DNA from 4 places in the Pseudomonas cannabina genome. Region 3 is predicted to be linked to each of the others. Evidence: predicted binding sites of a transcription regulator. Region 3 holds the regulator's gene; each other region holds the start of a gene.
What was found. Region 3 encodes sigma-54, which starts transcription at its own class of promoters, with help from an activator protein. Its sites were predicted from a motif close to ANTGGCATNNANNTTGCTNT; they were not measured.
Positions count from the first base shown of each region.

Region 1: BLT55_RS26580 (pilin) is a predicted target of sigma-54. The motif match lies at 2,205-2,224, and genes of this name have one in related genera.
Region 2: BLT55_RS13015 (flagellar basal body rod protein FlgF) is a predicted target of sigma-54. The motif match lies at 2,657-2,676, and genes of this name have one in related genera.
Region 4: glnA (type I glutamate--ammonia ligase) is a predicted target of sigma-54. The motif match lies at 1,941-1,960, and genes of this name have one in related genera.

Region 1 covers NZ_FNKU01000001.1:5,672,628-5,676,839, forward strand. The annotation lists gene BLT55_RS26570 (type II secretion system F family protein) at 1-346, opposite strand, end outside; gene pilB (type IV-A pilus assembly ATPase PilB) at 349-2,043, opposite strand; gene BLT55_RS26580 (pilin) at 2,270-2,692, shown strand; gene BLT55_RS26585 (IS5 family transposase) at 3,339-4,212, opposite strand, start outside.
Region 2 covers NZ_FNKU01000001.1:2,786,295-2,790,506, forward strand. The annotation lists gene BLT55_RS13000 (flagellar basal body P-ring protein FlgI) at 1-222, opposite strand, end outside; gene flgH (flagellar basal body L-ring protein FlgH) at 236-949, opposite strand; gene flgG (flagellar basal-body rod protein FlgG) at 1,029-1,817, opposite strand; gene BLT55_RS13015 (flagellar basal body rod protein FlgF) at 1,864-2,604, opposite strand; gene BLT55_RS13020 (hypothetical protein) at 2,889-3,080, shown strand; gene BLT55_RS13025 (flagellar hook protein FlgE) at 3,081-4,212, opposite strand, start outside.
Region 3 covers NZ_FNKU01000001.1:3,559,393-3,563,604, reverse strand. The annotation lists gene rapZ (RNase adapter RapZ) at 1-395, opposite strand, end outside; gene ptsN (PTS IIA-like nitrogen regulatory protein PtsN) at 398-862, opposite strand; gene hpf (ribosome hibernation-promoting factor, HPF/YfiA family) at 873-1,181, opposite strand; gene BLT55_RS16770 (RNA polymerase factor sigma-54) at 1,257-2,750, opposite strand; gene lptB (LPS export ABC transporter ATP-binding protein) at 2,934-3,659, opposite strand; gene lptA (lipopolysaccharide transport periplasmic protein LptA) at 3,660-4,208, opposite strand; gene lptC (LPS export ABC transporter periplasmic protein LptC) at 4,195-4,212, opposite strand, start outside.
Region 4 covers NZ_FNKU01000001.1:4,907,587-4,911,798, forward strand. The annotation lists gene BLT55_RS23255 (IS1182-like element ISPsy6 family transposase) at 1-307, opposite strand, end outside; gene glnA (type I glutamate--ammonia ligase) at 432-1,838, opposite strand; gene thiI (tRNA uracil 4-sulfurtransferase ThiI) at 2,175-3,629, shown strand; gene typA (translational GTPase TypA) at 3,772-4,212, shown strand, end outside.

The sequences.
Region 1 (4,212 bases), 2.1 Mb from region 3:
TGCCAGACGATACTTCTTGTTTTAGAGAGTTAACTAAAGACTGCATGTTCGGGTTTTCAGCACCCTCGCTGATAATATCGAAAGATTGGAGTAGAGGTACGCCAGCTTTCATCATCGTCGCCATTTGACGCGAGAAAAACGCAATGTCCAGTGGCTTGATCTTCTTGCCCTTGCCAAATATTGAGACTGACTTCTTACGCACCTTGGTCGGGTTAACGCCTTGTTTACGCAGTTGGGCCTTTACGAGAGCCGGGTTATGGCTGCTCAGTTCGCCACTAAGTTTGGCGCCCTTTTTGTCGACGCCCTCCCAAGTGTAAACGGTAACTTTTACTGCCTTGCTGGCCATGCTTAATCCTTGGTCACACGGTTGACTTCTTCAAGGCTAGTGATGCCTTGCATAGCTTTCGACAGACCTGAGGTTCGCAGGTCATTGAAGCCGTCTTTGCGCATCTGTTTGGAAATCTCCAGTGAGTTGCCCTCTTCCATGATGATGCGCTCCAGTTCTGCTGTTTTTTTGACCACTTCGTAAATGCCGACTCGGCCTCTGTAGCCGCCATTACAATGCTCGCAGCCCACCGGACCGTAAATCTTGAAATTGCCAATATTCGCTTCTGGAAATCCTTCTTTGATCAGAGTCTCACGAGGAATATCGAGTTCTTTCTTGCAATGGCTGCACAACTTTCGCGCAAGTCGTTGCGCAATAATCAGGTTGATTGCTGTGGCAATGTTGAATGCCGCGACGCCCATATGATGCAGTCGTGTCAAGGTTTCCGCAGCGCTGTTGGTGTGCAGGGTTGATAGCACCATATGCCCCGTCTGAGATGCCTTGATGGCAATTTCGGCGGTTTCCAGATCTCGGATTTCGCCAACCATGATGACGTCGGGATCTTGACGCAGAAAGGCGCGCAATGCCTGAGAAAAGTCCAGCCCCTGACGCGGGTTGACGTTGACCTGATTGATGCCTTCTAGGTTAATCTCTACCGGGTCTTCGGCTGTAGAAATATTGATATCCACGGTATTGAGGATATTCAGGCCGGTGTACAGCGAAACGGTCTTGCCTGAACCCGTGGGGCCGGTCACGAGAATCATGCCCTGCGGCTGTTTCAGTGCCTCCAGATACAGTGCTTTTTGTTCTGGCTCGTATCCCAGAGCATCAATACCCATCTGCGCGCTGGTCGGATCGAGGATTCGCATCACGATCTTCTCGCCCCACAACGTAGGCAGGGTATTCATACGAAAATCGATGGCTTTTGTTTTAGACACCCGCAACTTGACGCGCCCGTCCTGCGGTTTGCGCCGTTCCGAAATGTCGAGGCTCGCCATGACTTTCAGGCGCGCAGCGATACGGTTTGCCAGATGAATCGGAGGCCTGGCGACTTCATGCAAAATGCCATCGGTACGCAAGCGCACGCGAAAGATTTTTTCGTAGGGCTCGAAGTGCAGGTCGGACGACCCTAGCCGGATGGCATCCAGCAGCATTTTGTTGACGAAACGTACTACCGGGGCGTCGTCAGCGTCATTCTGGGCAGCGAGGGACGTCTCCTTGCCATCAGCCGGTTCGATATCCAGGCCCAGATCGACATCTTCAAGATTACCCAGACCGCTGTCACTGTCGAAAAATCGATCGATCGCAGTCGTCAGCTTGTCATCTTCGACCAGAATGGCCTCGGTATTCAGGCCTGTACTGAACTGAATATCGGTCACTGCCTGATGATTAGTCGGGTCCGATATGCCAATAAACAGCTTGTTTCCGCGTCTCCATAGCGGCAGTGCGTGATGCTGGCGAACCAGCTTTTCACTCACCAGGCCTTTGGGCTGACTTTCCTTGTCCAGGCTGGCGAGGTCCATGAACGGCACGCCAAACTGGTCGGACGCCATTTCTGCTAGCGTCAGGCTCTTGACCAGTTTGTTCTGAACCAGATAGCTCACCAACGAAATCTTGTCGCGGCGCGCCTGTTGATAAGCCTGCTGCGCGACAGTATCGGTAAGTAGATCGGCAAGGACAAGTTGTTTGGCCAAACCAGTGAGAACAGCATCAGTCATAAAACCACCAGACACGGACAATGAGAGGTTTATAGCGCAGTCGGGCGGTGCTGCCAAATGAGGGTGAGGTATGTGACAAAAATTGTCAGTTTCTACGAATTTCTGGGGCTACGATCGTCGCGACAGCCGCGTCAAAATCAGATGGCTTCGACTACTTCTACGTTGGCATGACGTGTGCTTACGCCCTATCAAGGCACACAAAATTGACGCCTCGGAGAAGTATGCGATGAAAGCACAAAAAGGTTTTACGTTGATAGAGTTGATGATCGTGGTTGCGATCGTAGGTATTTTGGCAGCGGTAGCGATTCCGTCCTATCAGAACTACACCAAAAAAGCAGCGTACTCAGAGGTTCTGGCTGCGATGGCATCTGTCAAGACTGCTGTGGGTGTCTGTGCTGTTCAGGCAGCAGCTATGACGGAATGTGATACTGCTGGAGAGGTAGGGGTTGTATTGCCAACTGATGTAAAAACTGGCGCAGTTAATACTATTGCGATAGGTACTGGCGGAGCGATCACCGCTACTCCTAATGCTTACAAAGGTATTGCTACTACGGAAACGTGTAGTCTTACTCCATCTGGAGTGGGCGCGGCAGCCACTTGGACTTTTAGTGGGTCATGTGTATCGGTTGGTTATGTGAGAGCCAACTAATAAAGCATGCTTCCTGTAGCTATGTTGCGAGCTAGTTTAAGCTCGCAACATAGCTACTAAGATCCATGTCTTTGGTCGGGATCTTAGTTTGAACTGGCGTGTTTAGAATGGCTTTTCACAAGCTGGTTAAGCCTTATCGCTGTGCTGTCTAAATATATTGTATCTGCTGTGTGTGTTATGTGTTCAACAGTAAGTTTTATGGTTTTAGGTTAAGGCTGTGCGCTTATTATAAAGCGTCGTCATATATGTTATCTTTGGTTCTCGATAGTTTCCAGTTGGGCTGTGGCAGTGTTAGGGAGGCGCTGATTTATTCGATTTTTCGTCCCTGCAACGCTCTGGAGGCCTTGATTTATCTGGGGGCAACAGCTGGGTTTTAGAATAAATCAGCGTCTCCTTAGGGAGGCGCTGATTTATTCGATTTTTCGTCCCTGCAACGCTCTGGAGGCCTTGATTTATCTGGGGGCAACAGCTGGGTTTTAGAATAAATCAGCGTCTCCTTAGGGAGACGCTGAACAATTAACCCGTTCGCACCGTCCCCATTTCCAAGCCGGTTTTTTTCAACCTGCCGGCCTTATTTTACGTTTCTCGAGCAGATTTCTGCCCTCATTTTGCTGAAAGGCGGGCCAGTCCCGCCTTTCAGACGGATTTATCCTGCCGTCTGTTGTAAATACCGCTTGGCCAGCATCAGATTGGCCAACCCAAACAAACTGAACAACTGCGCTGTATTCTTTTCCAGCCCACGGTAGCGAACCTTGCGATGATTGAAGCGCACCTTGATTACCTGGAAGGGGTGCTCGACCTTGGCACGCAGTTGCGCCTTGGCATATTCAATTTTGCGCTTGACCCGATACAGCACGCTGCCTTCGCCGTGCTGCTTGTAACTGCTTGGCCGTTCTGCAATCGACCAGATAACGTCCCGTTCAGCATGCTCCGGTCGCTTGGCCGCACCGGTGTATCCAGCGTCACCCGAAACATAGGTTTCGTCACCGTGAAGCAACTGGCCAACCTGGGTGACATCCGCCACGTTAGCGGCCGTCCCTACTACGCTGTGCACCAGCCCCGACGTGGCGTCTACACCAATGTGGGCCTTCATCCCAAAGTGCCATTGATTGCCTTTCCTGGCCTGATGCATCTCAGGATCACGCTTGCCTTCTCGGTTCTTGACCGAGGGCGGCGCGGCGATCAGAGTAGCGTCGACGATAGTGCCTTCCTTGAGCAGCAGCCCCCGGCTGGCCAGATGCTGGTTAATCGTTTCAAACAGCAGCCGGGTTAGCTGATGGACTTCCAGCAAGCGGCGAAAACGCAGCAAGGTGGTGGCATCCGGTGCAGACTCGCGACCCAGGTCGATACCCATAAAACCGCGGATGGCCTGGCTGTCGTAGACGGCATCTTCGCAACCTTCATCGGAGAAACCGAAACACTGCTGCACGACGTACATGCGCAACATGCGCGACACCCCTATCGCAGGGCGTCCGCGCTTGCCTGCGGTGTTGCTATAAAACGGCGCCACTTGCGCCTCC
Region 2 (4,212 bases), 770 kb from region 3:
GATACCGAACTGCGACAGCATGTTGTTGAAGGTCTGCAGCGTGAACGGCGTCTGGGTGGTCTGGTCACCCGTACCGTTGAGCCCCACCACCAGACCGTAGCCGATCAATTGGTTGGCCCGCACGCCGGAGATGCTTGCGATGTCTTTCAGGCGTTCGGCGTGGACGCCGAACGCTGTGGACAACAACAAGGTCGCCGCTATCAGTTGCTTGAGCTTGATCATGTTTATCCCGCTATCAGAAAGGGAACAACGGGCTGAGGAAGAACCGGTCGAACCAGCCTGGCTGGCTGGTATCGGCGAAGGCTCCGGTCCCCGAATAGGTAATACGTGCATCGGCAATACGTGTGGACGACACGGTGTTGTCAGTCGCAATGTCATCGGCGCGAACCAGCCCGGCGATCCGTACCAGTTCATCGCCGGTATTGAGCGTCATCCACTTTTCGCCGCGTACCGACAGAATGCCGTTGGGCAGCACATCCGCAACCGTCACGGTGACCGAACCGGTCAGGCTGTTGCTCTGTGCGGCCTTGCCATCGCCATTGGTGGTGCGAGCACCGTTGTAGCCAGCGTTCAGGCTCAGGTCGTTACCGCCAATCGGGTTGTTGGTGGTCAGCCCCGAACCGAACAGCGAGGTCAGGCCGATACTGTTGGTGCTGTTCTTGGACATTGCAGACGTCGCCGCCTTGCTCGCCGCCATACGCTCGGAAAGCGTGATGGTGATGATGTCGCCGACCCGGAACGCTTTGCGGTCGCCGTAGAGATTCTGCTCGAAGCCGGCCTGATAGATCGCGCCATTGTTCGAAGCCGCCGACATGGGCGTGCGTGGTAACACCGGAGCGTAATAAGGGTCATTGGGCTTGGCCGTCGGCGCAACGCAGCCAGACAGCAGGGTGATCCCGCACAATGAAGCGATCAACACTGAAAAACGCGGAACACTAAGGCGCTTCATGACACTTGAAACCTCGCGGTGTAACAGGCGCTTATCAAGGCGCCCCTTCGGATTGAGCGGTTTTGCCGGCATCAGCGCCTTACAGGTTCTGAGTCAGGTTTTGCAGCATCTGGTCAGCGGTAGAGATCACTTTGGAGTTCATCTCGTAAGCGCGCTGAGTGGTGATCATGTTGACCAGTTCTTCGACGGTGCTCACGTTGGAGTTTTCCAGGGTGTTCTGCAGGGTCGGACCCAGGCCGTTGAGGCCCGGCGTGCCGATCTGCGGCGCGCCGCTCGAACCGGTTTCCAGGTACAGGTTGCCGCCGATGGCCTGCAGGCCAGCCGGGTTGATGAAGTCGGCGGTCTGAATGTTGCCGATGATCTGCGGCGTGGCCGTTGCGCCCGCCAGGGTGACCGACACCGTACCGTCCTGGCCGACCGTAAAGGTCTGCGCAGCCTGCGGCACGACAATCGCAGGCTCGAGCGCGTAACCATTGGCGGTCACGATCTGGCCATTGGCGTCGAGGTGGAATGTACCGTCGCGGCTATAGGCCACGGTGCCGTCCGGCTGAGTCACCTGAAAGAAACCGCGACCGTTGACCGCCAGGTCCAGCGGGTTGTTGGTGGTCTGCAGGCTGCCGGCGGTGAAGTTCTTCTGGGTACCGACGATACGCACACCGGTACCCAGTTGCAGGCCGGACGGCAGCTCGCTGTCCTGAGTGGACTGAGCACCTGGCTGACGCTTGATCTGATACAGCAAGTCCTGAAACTCGGCCCGATCACTCTTGAAACCTGTGGTCGAAACGTTCGCCAGGTTGTTGGAGATGGTGGTCAGGTTGGTGTCCTGAGCGGCGAGGCCGGTTTTGGCGACGTATAGTGCAGGAAGCATGTGTGTTCTCCTCAAGCGCCGGTTTGTCGGCGCAAGCTGTCATTGATTAGCCAAGTTGCAAGACGCGAGCCATCGACTGATCGTCTTCTTCGGCGGTCTTCATCATCTTGACGTGCAATTCGAATTGACGGGACAAGGCCAGCACTGAGGTCATTTCCTCGACTGCGTTGACGTTGCTCGCCTGCAAAAAGCCGGATTCGACCTGAACGGTGGCGTCTACATCGGCAGGCCGACCGGTCTTGGTGTGGATCAGGCCGTCAGGGCCCTTCTCCATGGTCTTGAGGTCCGGTTTGACCAGCTTGATGCGGTCGACCTGGGCCATCACCTGCGGGCTCTCGCCCAGCGAGCGAATGCTGATCGTGCCGTCAGCGCCGATCTCGATCTGCTGTTGTGGCGGCACGGCAATCGGACCGCCGTTGCCCATTACCGGCAACCCGCTGCCGTCGCGCAACACGCCCAGGGCGTCGATGTTCATGCCGGAACTGCGGGTGTAGGCTTCGCCACCATCGGGCGTCTGCACCGCGATCCAGCCATCACCCTTGACGGCGATGTCCAGCTCGCGGCCGGTCTGAACCATGGCACCGCCGGAAAAGTCAGTCCCCGGACGTTCGCTCATGGCATAGGCACGCGACGGCATAACCTCGCCAAACACCGGCATCGAGCGAGCCTGTTCAAGGTCACGCATGAAACCGTTGGTCGAGACGTTTGCCAGGTTGTTGGCGTGAGCCTTCTGCGCAATCGCGTTTTCGGATGCACCGCTCATGGCGACGTAAAGCAACTTGTCCACAGTCTTCCTCCTCCGACAGACGCTTGCCGCCTGTAGCTGTTCTGAAAGGGTTAAAGCAATTTTTGAACCAACTTGTCAGGCTCGATACAAATGCTTGATTTACCAGCAAAAACAGGCACTAAGCGTTTACCTCTCGGCAAAGTGCCACCCAATAGCGGCGGCGGACTGCCGCCCACCTCACGCCAACCCCGACGCAACGCCAAAAAAACTTCGCAGATGCACGCAGACAACCTGAGTGACAGTGATAGTCTGCCTGTCATCACTGACCTCAGCGGGTAATCGCCATGTCTTTTCGCGGCTGCATTGTCGGCCTCGTGGCAGCCAGCCTGACCACCCTCGCCCTGCTCGCCCAGGCTGCGCCTGCGCATTACTACAAATGGCAGGGCGACAGCCGGATCGTCTGTGCCCAGACCAGTCCGGGTCCGGGCTGGAAACAATTGAAAGGTCACTTCATCAAGGCCGACTGCTCGATCTGATCAAGTGGACTGAATCAGCGTCTGCATCAGCGTGACTTCGGTGGAAATCGCCTTGGAGTTGGCCTGATACGCCGTCTGCGCCTGAATCAAGGCAATCAGCTCATCCGCCAGCACGACATTTGAACCTTCCAGCCCGCCACTGACGATGCTGCCCAGCGTACCGACGCCCGGCCTATCGTATTCAGCTACCCCGGAATCAGCGGTCGCTGTCCAGCGGGTATCGCTGCGCGGTTGCAGACCGTGGGGATTGGCAAAACTGGCGAGCACGACCTGCCCGATGTCCTTGGTCATGCCGTTGGTGAAACCGGCCCGCAAAATGCCGTCGCGCCCGACGTCCAGACTTTTCAGCTCCCCCGCCGAGTTACCGTCCACGTACGCTGAAGAACGTGAACTGGCGGCGTTGTGCTGAAGCAGATGGGTAAAGTCGATGGTAATGCCGTCGGCACTGCCCGCCGCCCCATTGGCGATCCAGCGTTCGCGACTTGTGCCTGGATCGACCACCATCGTCGGCGACCAGCCCGTGAGCTGCAGAAGACTGCCATTGCTGCTGCTCAGGCCGGGGCTGCCGGTCAGCGACGCCACCGAGCCATGGGCATCGAACACGATATTGGCGGTCAGCGGCGTTGTGGATTCAGGCAGTTGCGGGTTTCGGTCGTCAATCAGCACGTGCATGCGCCAGCTGTTAGTGCCGTCTTTCACGAAATACTGTTTCAGCTCATGCGCATTGCCCTGGCTGTCATAGATCTGATTGCCGAACATTCTGCTGTAGGTGTTCAGGTCTGCGGGGTTGAAGTCCGGAACCGGACGGTGCATGACCGCATCGGCTGGATCAAGCAAACTCACCCCGGCATCGTCCAGCGGCAACGAAACCACCCCGCCGTTGGCAGAACCGTTTGCCATCCACGCGCCATTGACCTCCTTGGCCGGCACCCAGCCCTGCAAGGCAAATTCGTTGTCCGAGACTTTGCGCAGGTGCTGGCTGTTGCCGCTGTACGACAGCGAGCCGTCCGGCTTGAGTTCGAGGCTGACCTGCAGCGGCGCCACGCTGTCGGGATCTACCGGGTTGCGCCCATCCACCAGCACATGCATGGACCACCGGTTATCTTCGGTCTTGACGAAGTACTGCTTGAGT
Region 3 (4,212 bases):
ATGATCGGGCCGAGCAGTGTGGTCTCGTCGCGTATGGCCTCGGCCAGCGAACGATCCGACGTGCTCAACGGGTGGCGACGCCGGGTTTCCGAGAAACGCTTGAGCAGCGTTGCTTCGTCTGCATCCAGATAGAGCACATCACACTGAATGTTGCGTGAGCGCACTTCATCCAGCATTTGCGGGAAACGGGTCAGATGGCTTGGCAGATTGCGTGCATCGATCGACACCGCCAGCAGCGGTTCTGCAAGCTCGGTATTGATCAGTGCGCGTTCTGCCAGCTCTGGCAGCAGGCCGGCAGGAAGGTTGTCGACGCAATAGAAACCGCTGTCTTCCAGTACATCCAGTGCTGTGCTTTTACCCGAGCCGGAGCGGCCGCTGACGATGATCATGCGCATGGTCAGTGGCCTTTCTGCACGTCCAGCACCACTTGATAGAGTGCCTCACCGCTTTTGGCGCTGCGCAGGCGCTCACGCACATCGGCGCGATCAAGCATGCTGGCAATCTGGCGAAGCAGTTCCAGGTGAGCATCGGTGGCGGCGTCCGGGACCAGCAATACGAAAAGCAGGTCGACCGGCGCACCGTCGATGGCGTCGAAGTCGATAGGGGTGGCGAGGTGAATGACCGCACTGACGGGTTCGCCGCAGCCTTTGAGGCGACAGTGCGGGATGGCAATCCCGTTGCCGAAGCCAGTCGATCCCAGCTTTTCGCGGGCAACGAGGCTTGCGAAGACAGTGTCCGAATCCATGTTCGGTACTTCATGACCGATCAGGTTGGCGATTGCTTCGAGTACGCTCTTCTTGCTGCGTCCCGGCACGTTCACGAGTGAACGGCCGGGGGTCAGGATATTTTCAAATCGGATCATTTAAATGGCGTTAGCGAGCGGCCGCACCTTTGAGGATGCTTTGCTGCTTTTCCTTATGCTTGAGCAATTGTCGGTCGAGCTTGTCGGTGAGCAGGTCGATTGCAGCATACATGTCATCATGTTCAGCATTGGCAACGACCTCGCCACCGGGTATGTGCAGGGTGGCTTCGATCTTCTGCCTGAGCTTCTCGACCGCCATCGTGACCTGCACGTTCGTAATCTTGTCAAAATGCCCTTCGAGCTTCTTGAGCTTGAGCTCGACATAGTCGCGAAGGGGTTTGGTCACTTCCAGTTGGTGTCCACTGATGTTGACTTGCATACAGCTTTCTCCTTTGCCAATGCATAAAGAGACAGGCATGGCGCCTGCCACTGGAACGCTGTGGCTCGGCCTGCATCACATCAGTCGCTTACGCTCACTGGAAGGCGCTATCCCTAATGATTCGCGGTACTTGGCGACTGTGCGACGGGCTACTTGAATGCCTTGTGCCTCCAGTAAACCAGCGATCTTGCTATCACTCAACGGCTTTTTCTGATTTTCCGCTGCAACCAGTTTTTTGATGATTGCGCGAATGGCCGTGGACGAGCATTCGCCGCCCTCGGAGGTGCTTACGTGGCTTGAAAAGAAGTATTTCAGCTCGTAAATACCCCGTGGGGTGTGCATGAACTTTTGCGTCGTGACGCGCGAGATGGTCGACTCGTGCATGCCCACTGCCTCGGCGATGTCGTGCAGGACGAGTGGCTTCATGGCCTCGTCGCCATACTCGAGAAAACCGCGCTGATGCTCGACGATTTGGGTAGCGACCTTCATCAGAGTTTCGTTGCGACTTTGCAGGCTCTTGATGAACCAGCGGGCTTCCTGCAACTGGTTGCGCATGAAGGTGTTGTCGGCGCTGGTATCGGCGCGACGCACGAATCCAGCGTATTGCGGGTTGACGCGCAGGCGCGGTACCGACTCCTGATTGAGTTCGACCAGCCAGCGTTCGTTGTCCTTGCGCACGATCACGTCAGGAATGACGTATTCGGCTTCTGTGGACTCGATTTGCGAACCAGGACGCGGGTTGAGGCTCTGGACCAGTTCGATGACCTGACGCAGCTCATCTTCCTTGATCTTCATGCGCCGCATCAGTTGGGCGTAATCACGACTGCCCAGCAGGTCGATGTACTCGGTCACCAGGCGTTGTGCTTCTGTCAGCCAGGGTGTTTTCGCGGGCAGCTGGCGCAATTGCAAGAGCAGGCATTCGCTCAGGTTGCGCGCGCCGATGCCGGCAGGTTCGAATTGCTGGATACGGTGCAGTACCGCTTCGATCTCGTCGAGTTCGACGTCCAGTTCCGGGTCGAAGGACTCGAGAATCTCTTCCAGCGTTTCGTCCAGATAGCCCTGATTGTTGATGCAGTCGATCAGTGTCACTGCAACCAGCCGATCCTTGTCGGACATCGGCGCCACGTTCAGTTGCCACAGCAAATGGCTCTGCAGGCTTTCGCCGACGGAAGTGCGGGTGGTGAAGTCCCACTCGTCATCATCGCTGCTGGGCATGCTGCTGGCGCTGGTCTGGTAGACATCTTCCCAGGCGGTGTCGACGGGCAGTTCGTTTGGAATGCGCTCGCCCCATTCGCCGTCTTCCAGGTTGTCCACCGTGGGGGCGGCTTCCTGATAGGTCGGTTCCTGAACGTCGGGGTTGGGCTTTTGTTCGATGTTGTCGGCAAGCGGATCGGAGTTGTCGAAATCGTCGCCTTCTTCCTGCCGTTCGAGCATAGGGTTGGACTCCAGCGCCTCCTGAATCTCCTGCTGGAGGTCCAGAGTGGACAACTGAAGTAAACGGATTGCCTGTTGCAGCTGCGGCGTCATCGTCAGCTGCTGGCCCATTCTCAAGACTAGCGATGGTTTCATGGCAGGGGCTAAACACCTTATTCGCTGACGCACGTGCGCCATCTACTACAGGCGCCGGGGCGCCATCATTAAGCAAATTATATGCCTGAAACCTACGGCTTTGCCTAGAGCGTTATGACAAATAAAATCTTGTCAATACGCTACAGGGGCATCAATTAGCCGGGGCGTGCCAAAAGCGCTTGATCAGAGCCGGAACTCGTGGCCGAGGTACACTTCTTTCACCAGCTGATTGGCCAGAATGGTTTCCGAATCGCCTTCTGCGATCAGCTGTCCATCGTTGACGATGTAAGCGGTTTCACAGATATCGAGGGTTTCACGGACGTTATGATCGGTGATCAGCACGCCGATGCCCTTGGCTTTCAGGTGGTGGATGATCTGCTTGATATCGCCCACCGAGATCGGGTCCACGCCTGCGAACGGTTCGTCCAGCAGGATGAATTTTGGCGAGGTGGCCAGGGCGCGGGCGATTTCCACACGGCGACGTTCGCCACCTGACAGGCTCATGCCCAGGTTGTCGCGAATATGCGTGATGTGGAACTCCTGCAACAAGCTTTCGAGCTCCTTGCGACGGGCTCCGGCATCGAGTTCCTTGCGGGTCTCGAGGATCGCCATGATGTTGTCGGACACTGACAGCTTGCGGAAGATCGAGGCTTCCTGTGGCAGGTAGCCGATACCCGCGCGTGCACGCCCGTGCATGGGCTGGTGGCTGACATCCAGATCGTCAATCAGCACGCGGCCCTGATCTGCCTGGACCAGGCCCACGATCATGTAGAAGCACGTGGTCTTGCCGGCGCCGTTGGGGCCCAGCAAGCCTACGATCTGCCCGCTTTCGATGGAGATACTCACATCGCGCACGACTTGTCGGCTCTTGTAGCTTTTAGCCAGATGCTGGGCTTTGAGCGTTGCCATTTACGGGGCCTTCTGCGGTTGATCGGTTTTCTTCTTCGGCTGGATGACCATGTCGATACGCGGCCGTGGGGTCGTCAGCTTGGTGCCACCGCTGGCCCGGCCGGCCGTGACCACCTGTCTGACGGTGTCGTAGACGATTTTCTCGCCTTCCGACGTGTTGCCGTCGTTAATGACCTTGGCCTTGTCGATCAGAACGATACGGTCCTGCCCGGCGTAATACTGGATCGTGACGGCATAGGCTTGCACGATCGGTTTGTCCGGGGCGGGCTTCTGCTCGTAGTAAGCCAGATTGCCAACGGACGTGAACACATCCACTTCGCCTTGGGCATTACGCGTGATCGTCACGGTGTTGCCGGTGACTTTCATCGAACCTTGCGTGATGACGACATTGCCCCGGTAGGTAGCAACGCCTTTCTTGTCATCGAGCTGAGCGTCGTCAGACTGAATGTGGATCGGCTGATCGCGGTCGGTTGGCAGGGACCAGGCGCTCGCGCTTCCCAGTGCTGCGCCCAAGCCGAGCAATAAAGGAAGAGTTTTAACGAGCCTCATACTG
Region 4 (4,212 bases), 1.3 Mb from region 3:
AGTCGGGCTTGAGCCGGTTGATCAGCCACATCACTTCGATGTTGCGCTGACACTCGGCTTCAAGACGTCGCGATGAGCGAATCCGCTGAAAATAGCCGTAGAGGTAGAGTTTTAGCTGATCGGCGGGATCATAAGCAGGGCGCCCCGTGCTTTTTGGAATCGCTTTATCGAAGCCCAGTTGCACCAGATCGAGCCTGGCAACGTACAGGTCAATGACACGAACGAGGTGATCCTCGGGGATCAACTCTTCCAGCGAGACCGGGAATAGGCTGGTCTGGCTGCGGGACTCACCTTGGATGTAGGCCATAACGAAAAATGCTCTGTATCTTTCGATACGGAGCATTTTCTTTGAGCGCTGCGCAGATTGCTAGGTTTTCACACAGTCTGCGAAGGAGGCCTGTTGTCACGCCATCAACGATGGCGCGGCTGGATCAGCAGCTGTAGTACAGCTCGTATTCCAGTGGGTGCACGAAAGTGCGAACGCGGATTTCTTCTTCGCTTTTCAGTGCGATGTAAGCGTCGATGAAGTCGTCGCTGAACACGCCGCCTTTGGTCAGGAACGCACGGCCCTTGTCCAGTTCTTCCAGCGCTTCTTTCAGGCTGCCGCAAACTTGTGGAATCTCTTTGGCCTCTTCAGGCGGCAGGTCATACAGGTTTTTGTCAGCTGCGTCGCCAGGGTGGATCTTGTTCTGGATGCCGTCCAGGCCAGCCATCAACAGGGCAGCGAACGCCAGATACGGGTTGGCTGATGGATCCGGGAAACGTGCTTCGATACGACGGCCGCGTGGGCTGTTGACGTAAGGAATACGGATCGATGCGGAGCGGTTACGTGCCGAGTAGGCCAGCATGACCGGGGCTTCGAAACCTGGAACCAGACGCTTGTATGAGTTGGTCGAAGGGTTGGTGAAACCGTTCAGTGCCTTGCCGTGCTTGATGATGCCGCCGATGAAGTACAGCGCGAGGTCGGACAGACCGGCGTAGCCTTCACCTGCGAAAGTGTTCTTGCCATCTTTGGCGATGGACATGTGCACGTGCATACCCGAACCGTTGTCACCGTACAGTGGCTTCGGCATGAAGGTAGCGGTACGGCCGTAAGCATCGGCAACGTTGTGTACGCAGTACTTCAGGGTCTGAACTTCGTCAGCCTTCTTGACCAGCGTGTTGAATTTCACGCCGATTTCGTTCTGGCCAGCGGTCGCCACTTCGTGGTGGTGAACTTCAACGGTCTGGCCCATTTCTTCCAGAGCGTTGCACATGGCGGTACGGATTTCGTGGTCGTGGTCAAACGGCGGAACCGGGAAGTAACCACCTTTGATGCCTGGGCGGTGGCCTTTGTTGCCGCCTTCCACGTCCTGATCGGACATCCACGAACCTTGTTCAGAGTAGATCTTGAACATCGAACCGGAGATGTCGGATTTAAATTTCACTTCGTCGAAGATGAAGAACTCTGGCTCCGGGCCTGCGAATACGGTGTCACCGATACCGGTGGACTTCAGGTATTCCTCGGCGCGACGAGCGATAGCGCGTGGGTCACGATCGTAACCTTGCATGGTCGACGGTTCGATGATGTCGCACACCAGGATAAGGGTTGGCTCTTCGGTGAACGGATCCAGAACAGCGGTTTCGTCGTCCGGCAGCAGGATCATGTCGGAGGCTTCGATGCCTTTCCAGCCAGAAATGGAGGAACCGTCGAACATCTTGCCGACTTCGAAGAAGTCGTCTTCCAGCGCATCGCGAGCTGGCATGGTCACGTGGTGCTGCGTACCTTTAGTGTCCGTGAAGCGCAGATCAATCCACTTAACGTCATGATCTTTGATGAGTTGAACCGACTTCGACATGGTGTCCTCCGGGTGGCTAGAGACCGCCTTGATATAGGTGTGGTCCCTTGAATTTGGGTGATGCCGGCGCGAATATTCTGCCAAGGCAACCTGCCTCACAAGGGAGCAATTTGCATGCCAGTGCCCCGTGTTGGGTTTTTTGCCTCAAGCGCAGGTTTTCAGGGGGCGAAAACGCACCGCGCGGGAAAAACACGCACCTTTATGGCGCTTCAATTTGGTGCGCCGACTCTTTTTGGTGCGTCGTTGATTGCGTGTACGATAACTGGTTAAACCTTGAGCAATTTCCGCTATAATCCGCGCCCCCCTTTTTTGGTCGGCACCTCACGCTCCGTTTCCATGAAACTAATCGTTAAAGTTTTCCCAGAAATCACCATCAAGAGCCCGCCGGTTCGCAAGAAGTTCATCCGGCAGTTGGGCAAGAACATTCGTACCGTGCTCCGGGAACTGGACGCGGACATTGTCGTGGGTGGTGTATGGGACAATCTTGAGGTCGAGACCCGCCAGACCGACCCCAAAGTGCTGCAGGGCATCAGGGATCGGTTGAGCTGCATGCCGGGCATCGCCAACTTTCTGCAAGTGGCCGAGTACCCGCTGGGTGACCTGGACGACATCGTTGCCAAGTGCAAACTGCACTATGCCGACCTGCTGCCGGGCAAGATGTTTTCGGTGCGTTGCAAGCGCGCCGGTCGCCACGATTTCAGCTCCATGGATGTCGAGAAATACGTCGGCAGCAAGCTGCGCATGCAATGCGGCGCGGCCGGAATCGAGCTGAAAAAGCCCGATCTGGTGGTGCGGATGGAAATTCGCGACCAACGGTTGTTTGTGGTTCACGACCAGCATAAGGGCATGGGCGGCTACCCGCTGGGTGCGCTGGAGCAGACTCTGGTATTGATGTCCGGCGGTTTCGATTCGACCGTTGCGGCCTACCAGATCATGCGCCGCGGCCTGATGGCGCACTTCTGTTTCTTCAATCTGGGCGGCCGAGCCCATGAGCTGGGCGTGATGGAAGTCGCGCATTTCATCTGGAAGAAGTACGGCAGTTCGCAGCGCGTGCTGTTCGTCAGCGTACCGTTCGAGGAAGTTCTCGGAGAAATTCTGCAGAAAGTCGATAACAGTCATATGGGTGTAGTTTTGAAGCGTATGATGTTACGCGCTGCATCCGCGGTGGCTGATCGTCTCGAAATCGACGTGCTGGTCACTGGCGAAGCGATTTCACAGGTTGCCAGCCAGACGCTGCCGAACCTGTCGCTGATCGACGCGGCGACTGACAAGCTGGTGTTGCGACCGCTGGTTGCAACCCACAAGCAGGACATCGTGGACCTGGCGACTGAAATCGGCACCGCCGATTTTGCCCGGCACATGCCTGAGTATTGCGGGGTGATTTCGGTCAACCCCAAGACCAACGCCAAGCGTAATCGCGTTGAGTACGAAGAGAAGCAGTTCGACATGGCGATTCTCGAGCAAGCGCTCGAACGCGCCAGGCTGGTTTCGATCGATCGGGTGATCGACGATCTGAGCCGCAATGTCGACATTGAAGAAGTCAGCCAGGCGCTGGCCGGCCAGGTCATCATCGACATCCGTCACCCGGATGCCCAGGAAGACCAGCCGTTGCAAGTGCCCGGCGTGGAGATACAGACGTTGCCGTTCTACGCATTGAATAGCCGCTTCAAGGCACTGGATGACACGCGCCAGTACCTGCTGTATTGCGACAAAGGCGTCATGAGTCGCCTGCATGCTCACCATTTGCTCAGTGAGGGGCATGCCAATGTGCGCGTTTATCGACCGAGCTAAGTGCCCGGGGCTGTTTGCCTGTGGCTTGCGTCACCGGCCCCCCGACACCAGTCGTCATGCCGTAACGGCTTTTGCCGACTCGAAATAGTAATCGCTGTCCTTAAACAGTCAGCAGACCGAATCCTCTGATCGAGATACACAAGTGATCGAAAATCTACGTAACATCGCCATCATTGCTCACGTTGACCATGGTAAGACCACCCTGGTAGACAAACTCCTGCGTCAATCCGGCACTCTGGAGCGCGGCGAGCTCAACGATGAGCGCGTGATGGACTCCAACGACCAGGAAAAAGAGCGCGGTATTACCATTCTCGCGAAGAACACCGCGATCAACTGGAATGGCTACCACATCAACATCGTGGACACCCCGGGCCACGCCGACTTCGGTGGTGAAGTAGAGCGCGTGATGTCGATGGTCGACTCCGTACTGCTGCTGGTCGATGCCCAGGACGGCCCTATGCCGCAAACCCGTTTCGTGACCAAGAAGGCTTTCGAAGCCGGCCTGCGTCCAATCGTGGTCATCAACAAGGTTGACCGTCCAGGCGCGCGTCCGGACTGGGTTCTGGACCAGATCTTCGACCTG